Syntrophobacter fumaroxidans MPOB: one gene and its partner. The protein of the gene in region 2 interacts with the protein of the main gene of each other region in a pairwise test. Links are inferred from orthologs where the notes say so. Each region holds a gene or a part of one and is shown on either strand. Other genes may lie near its edges. The genes, in order: lpdA and odhB.

What was found.
Region 1: the proteins of odhB (region 2) and lpdA interact in binary tests that used the Escherichia coli proteins (3 or more experiments, as listed by UniProt). The link is inferred for Syntrophobacter fumaroxidans MPOB from one-to-one orthologs.

What each region holds. Positions count from the first base shown.
Region 1 is NC_008554.1:3,271,275-3,274,403, forward strand. The notes cover bases 1-2,814. They hold lpdA (dihydrolipoyl dehydrogenase), read right to left. Parts: upstream 2,213-2,814; coding sequence 788-2,212; downstream 1-787. Other genes in these bases: lipA (lipoyl synthase), read right to left, coding at 1-609; SFUM_RS13725 (dihydrolipoamide acetyltransferase family protein), read right to left, coding at 2,469-2,814. Outside these bases: more of SFUM_RS13725, read right to left, coding at 2,815-3,129. UniProt on the Escherichia coli protein: Lipoamide dehydrogenase is a component of the glycine cleavage system as well as of the alpha-ketoacid dehydrogenase complexes.
Region 2 is NC_008554.1:4,345,672-4,348,866, reverse strand. What follows is about bases 286-3,165. They hold odhB (2-oxoglutarate dehydrogenase complex dihydrolipoyllysine-residue succinyltransferase), read right to left. Parts: upstream 2,453-3,165; coding sequence 1,118-2,452; downstream 286-1,117. Other genes in these bases: SFUM_RS18320 (2-oxoglutarate dehydrogenase E1 component), read right to left, coding at 2,976-3,165; lpdA (dihydrolipoyl dehydrogenase), read right to left, coding at 286-1,116. In the rest of the region: more of lpdA, read right to left, coding at 1-285; more of SFUM_RS18320, read right to left, coding at 3,166-3,195. UniProt on the Escherichia coli protein: E2 component of the 2-oxoglutarate dehydrogenase (OGDH) complex which catalyzes the second step in the conversion of 2-oxoglutarate to succinyl-CoA and CO(2).

The DNA of each region.
Region 1 (3,129 bases), 1.1 Mb from region 2 along the record:
CTTTTTCACATTCCGCAGCAGCGCGAGGGATCTCCCGTACACGGCCTGCGGCCGCACCGAACCGTACAGCCGTTCAACCGTCTCGATGTTGTGCCCGAGGATTTCCGGGCGGGCGTCGACCACCTTGCGCAACGCTTCGACGTCTCCTCCGAAATCGGGAACGAGCACCTCGACCGTACACCCTCGAACCCGCCCGTGGACACTCCGGATGGTTTCGGCGAACCGGGCGGCGCCCCCGTCATCGAGGTCGTCCCGGGAGACCGAGGTGATCACCACGTGGCGCAAATGCATCGCAGCGGCCGCTTCCGCCACTTCAAAGGGTTCACGGTCATCCATGGAGAGAGGGGCCGGATTTCCCGTCCGGACCGCACAGAACCGGCAGCTTCGCGTGCAGATTTTGCCCAGTATCAGGAACGTGGCCGTGCCGCCGCCCCAGCACTCCGCCATGTTCGGGCAAACGGCCTCCTCGCACACGGTGTGGAGGGCTTTCAGGCGCATCAGTCGTTTGAGGTCCTCGAAGGCCTTTCCGTGCGGCATCCTGACCCTCAGCCAGGAGGGGCGGGGGGGCTTCGCCGGCCGCCCGTTCGGCGCGCATCCGGTTTTCCGGATTGGAATGCCCCTGTCCCGATCGTTCACGTTCACTCCTTGACCAAGCATAGGCCAACGGGTCATTGAAAAAATGAAAGCCGCGATGTTTTATTCCGGCAAACGGACGTGAGCAGGACGCTCACAACGAAGCGCGAAAGCTGCCGCCCTCGTTTCCGCGGACCGCAACGAGCCGCCGCCATCATCTGCGCTGCGGCAGAATGTGAGTCGAGGTCCCGAGGAAAGCCTCCGCTGCCTCCTCTTCGCTTTCCGAAAGCGTCGGATGAGGATGCATGCTCAGGGCAAGGTCTTCGGCAAGGGCTCCCATTTCCAGGGCAAGAACCGCCTCGGCGATCATCTCGCCGGCTTCCCGGCCCACGATGCCGACCCCCAGGACCCGTTGCGTGTCGGGGTCGACGATCACTTTGGTCATGCCTCTCGGGACCCCCATGGTCGCGGCCCGGCCCGAAGCCGACCAGGGGAACCGGGAAACCTTTACGGGACGATTCTCGCGTCTCGCCTGTTCCTCGGTCAACCCGACCCACGCCAACTGGGGATCGGCATAGACCACCGCGGGAATGGCCTGGTAGTCGAATGCGGACTTTTGCCCGGCGATCGCTTCCGCCGCAACCTTGCCTTCGTGCATGGCCTTGTGGGCCAGCATGACGCCCCCCGCCACGTCTCCAACGGCATAGATTTTCCCGTCGGTTGTCCGCCGCTGTTCGTCCACCACGATGAAGCCGTGCTCGTTCACCTCGACCCCGGTTTTCTCAAGCCCGATACCGCCGGAATTCGGCTCCCGCCCGACGGCGATCAGCACGCGGTCGAAGCTCTGAGCAGGCTGGTCGACCTTGCCTTCCAACTCCACTTCCACCCAGTCGTCGAATTCACGAAGGGATTGTATCCGAGTGTCCACGTGAACGGCTTCGAACAAACCGCTCAAGCGGCGACTCAGGAATGCCGTCAGGTCCTGGTCGGCCCCCGCCATCAGGCGCTCACCCGCTTCCACCATGGTCACGCGGCTGCCCAGAGAAGCGTAGACCGATCCGAGCTCCACGCCGACATACCCTCCTCCGACCACCAGCAGCCGTTTCGGAATGTCCGTGAGCTCCAGTGCGCCCGTGGAATCCATGATTCGCCCGCCGTCACGGAATTCGGCTCCCGCGATGGAACGGGCGTGCGAGCCCGTGGCGATGACGGCATGCTTGAACTTGATGCGGCTGATCTCCGCCTCCAGCAATCGCGCATAGCTCGACGACTCGAACACGGCGCGCCCCCGGAGGAACTGCACCCCCCGGCTTCGGCAAAGCTCCACGAGGCCGCCGGCCAGCTTGTCCACGACCTGCTTCTTCCACTCCCGCAGCCTTGGCAGGTCGATTTTCGGTTCTCCCAGGCTGATCCCCATGTCCGCCGCACGACCGACGTCGTACAGGAGCTCCGTTACGTAAAGCAGCGTCTTGGAAGGAATGCAGCCCCGAAACAGGCAGACGCCTCCGGGCCGGTCGCCCGTGTCGACCATCGTCACGTCCAGCCCCAGGTCGGCGGCCCGAAACGCCGCGGCGTATCCGCCCGGTCCCGCGCCGATCACCAGAACATCCGTTTCCTGAGTGAACTCTCCCATTACCATGAACTATCTTCTCCATCGCATCCGCGAACCGAGCGGCCCCGAAACAACCTTCCACCCCCCGGTCGGGTGACCGGAAAGAGCGGTGCATCCACAATGATCGAGTTGCTCGAGCCTCAGTCGAGGCTTGCATCCGCTCATGCGGACGGCCCCGAAGCGGCCTGCAGCCGGCAGACCTGAAGCCCGGACCGGCATGGTCGATCCCTCGCCCGGCATCCGGACACCCGGAGGCCGGAGGGGCCCGCCTGCCCCTCGCCCGCTAGATCACCAGCAACAGTTCTTCGGGGTTCTCCAGCGCCTCGATGATCATCCCCAGGAAACGCGCGGCGTCCGCGCCGTCCACGATCCGGTGATCGAAAGCGACGATCAGGGGCAGCAGCAGCCTCGGCACAATCTCATGGCGTTCCAGGTCGCCGCGCACCACCGGCTGCAGCCTCGCCTGTCCCATTCCGAGGATCGCCGACTGGGGATGGTTGATGATGGGAGTGAAAGCCGTCCCGCCGAGAGCGCCGATGTTCGTCAGGGTGAAGGTGCCCCCGGTCATCTCCTCGCGCTCCGCCTTACCCCGACGGGTCCGCTCCGCCACGTCGAGGAGCTCCACGGCCAGCTCCCGGACGCTTTTCCGGTCGACATCCCGGATCACCGGCACGATGAGCCCCCGGTCCGTGTCCACGGCCACGCCGATGTTGTAGTAACGCTTGAAGACGATTTCCTCCCGTTCCGGATCGATGCTCGCGTTGAAGCCGGGAAAGGCTTTGAGCGCGGCGACGGCGGCTTTGAGCACGAATACGATCATGTTGAGGGCTCCGCCCGCTTCGCGGATTTCCGCCTTGTGTTTTCGGCGGAAGGCATCGAGCTCGGTGATGTCGGCAACGTCCTGGTGGGACACGTGCGGAATCTCCGCCCACGCCCGGGCAAGA
Region 2 (3,195 bases):
CCTTTCGCGGGCCTGCTCTTCGGTGAGGCCGACGCCGGCGACTTCAGGCGAGGTGTAGATGACCGAGGGGATCGTGTCGTAATTCACTTCACCCGGAAGCCCGGCGATGCATTCCACGGCGGCGATTCCCTCAGCGGAAGCCTTGTGCGCCAGCATGGGGCCCGGCACCAGGTCCCCGACGGCATAGATCGACGCAACGCCGGTGCGATACCGTTCGTCCACCAGCACATGCCCGGTCCTCGGGTCCGTGCCGATGCCGAGTGCCTCCAGGCCGAGGCCCCCGGTGAACGGTTTTCTCCCAACCGCAACCAGTACCCGGTCGCAGGCGATGCGATCCTCCTTGCCGTCCGCGTCGAGCGTCAGGACCACCTGTTCGTCCGTAACTTCAGCCCCGGTCACCTTCGTGCGCAGGCGAAACTCGAGTCCCTGCCGGCCGAGCAGACGCTCGAGCGTCCGCGACACCTGGCCGTCTGCGACGGCCGCGATGCCCGGCATCATTTCGATGACGGTGACCCGAGCCCCCAGGCGGCTCCATACGGAACCGAGCTCCAAGCCGATAGTGCCGCCCCCGACCACCGCCAGGTGCTCCGGGACCCGATCGAAATCAAGGGCTTCCGTGGAGCTCACGATCCTGCAGCCGTCGAAGGGAAGGGAGGGCACCGGGACCGGCTCGCCGCCGGTGGCGAGCACGACGGCATCGGCCTCGAGCATCGTCTTTTCGCCGTCACGGGTCACCTCGACGCGGTGTTCCCCCGCGAGCCGGGCAGTTCCCCGGATGAGCGCCACACCCGCATTCTCCAGGAGCTTGCGGACATTCTCCACGAGACCGCGGACCACCTCCGACTTTCTGGCCATCATGACGGGCAGATCGAGCACCTGGTCGTCGAGCACGATGCCGTGTTCCTGGAATCGTTTTCTCGCGAGGGTGTAGTACCGGCTCGATTCGAGGAGCGCCTTGCTGGGAATGCAGCCCACGTTGAGACACGCGCCGCCGACCCGGTCGCTCTTTTCCACGCACGCCGCCCTGAGGCCGAGCTCCGCGGCGCGCAGGCAGGCGACGTATCCGCCGGGCCCCGACCCGATGACGATCACATCGTATTTCCCGTCTCCCGCCACCTTATATCTCCACCATGATCCGTTCCGGATTTTCGATGCATTCCTTGATCCGCTTCAGGAACGTGACGGCTTCCCTTCCGTCCACGATCCTGTGATCGTAGCTCAGCGCCACGTACATCATGGGACGAACGACAATCCGGCCGTCCACGACCACCGGGCGGTCCTCGATCTTGTGCAGGCCGAGAATGCCGCTCTGAGGGCTGTTCAGTATGGGAGTGCTCATGAGCGACCCGTATACGCCGCCGTTGCTGATCGTGAAGGTGCCCCCTTCCAGGTCCGACATTTCCAGCCGGTTCTCCCTGATCTTGCGCACATGGTCGAGAATGGCCTTTTCCAGGTCCGCAAAACCGAGCTTGTCCACATCGCGGATGACCGGAACCACCAGCCCGCGTTCAGCGCCGACCGCGACGCCGATGTGGATGTAGTTGTGATAGACGATTTCGTGGCCTTCGATGAATGCGTTCAGCTCGGGCAGTTCCTTGAGCGCGACCGCGGCAGCCTTGAGGAAGAACGACATGATCCCCAGGGACACCGAGTGCTTCTTCTGAAAAAGATCGCGGAACTGTTTCCTTATTTCCTGGAGCCTGCTCATGTCGATTTCGTTGAATGTGGTGAGCATGGCGGTGTTCAGGCGCGCCTGGAGCATATGGTCCGCGATTCTTCGGCGAATCGGGGTCATGGGCTTGCGGACCGTCAATTCCTCCGGGGCTAAAACGACCTGCCGCCGCGGCGGCACCCGGCGGGGCGCCTCGGGCATGACCGCGGGTTCCGTGACGGTCTTTTCATCCGGTTTTCCCGTCGTTTCTTGCCCTCGTTCATCGAGGAACGCGAGGACGTCTCCCCGGGTCAGCCTGCCCCCGGGGCCGCTTGGGGTAATCTGTGCGGCGTCCAGCCCCCTCTCGGCGAGGAGCTCCTTCACCGATTCGGACACGATCGGCCGGGGCGAGGCTTCCGCAGTGCCGGCTCCGGGCGGCGACGGCGCCCGGACGGGCGAGACGGGAACCGGTGCCGCCGCGGCCTCCCGTTCCGCCGCCTTTTCGACGACCTCTCCGGTTTTCTCCGCTTCCGGCTGCCGGGCGGGGAGGGGCTTCGCCTCGCGAGCCTCCGAATCGATTGTCGCTACCACCGTCCCGATGCGGACCGTCTGTCCTTCCGGGACCAGGATTTTCAGCAGCCCGTCCGCGTCTGCCGAGACTTCCAGCGTGACTTTGTCCGTTTCGATAATAAAGAGTATCTCGCCCTTGCGCACCATGTCGCCATCACGCCTGTACCACTGGACGAGCAGGGCTTCCTGCACGGATTCGCCGACCTCGGGCACTTTCACCTCGATCTGCATGGTCACTCCTCACTGGTTTGGCAGACGATTGACGGATCGGAAACTCCCCGGTTTCCAGGATGACCGAAGGATTCCGCGGAGAACACGCACCGACCGACCTCGCGCGCCTTCGCGCAAAACCGCCCCTCCAGGCGCGGAGGGATTCTTTTCCCGAGTTCCCGTTGCGTTTTGATACGGATGTGCGTTCAAAATGATACTCTAAAAGCGTGGGGGACGTATCCCCCACACCCCCTCGCCGCTTCGCGGCTCCGTGTGGCGCTGCGGCGGCGGCCTTCGGCCAATCGCCGACAGCGCCGAGCGCTCGGCCTCACGCGCTTGCGCGTGTGGCCGAAACTTGAGGGGTGCGGGGGAATCATTCCCCCGCTCTTTTGTGCTTGAAAAATCCATCTTGAACGCAATTATCCATGCCCCCTGCGACACCCGCGAAGCATGAAAACAGACTTCCGAGGGAGTCTATTTTCTAGGTAACTTCGTATGAGGTCATCGTCCCGACCCCCACACGGTAATACGGCGGTTCGCGGCACTAGAGCTTGAGCGCCTCCCTGAGAATGGCTTCCTGCTCGGCGAGGTGAGCGCGGTGAGAGCCTGTCGCGGGACTCGCGGCGGCCTTCCTGCCGATGAAGCCGACCTCTCGGCCGGTGAGCGCCTCCAGCCTGGGCCCCACGAATCCCCAGCCCCCCATGTTCCGGGGCTCCTCCTGGACCCAAACCCATTCCCCGGCACGGGAACGTTTTGCGGCAATT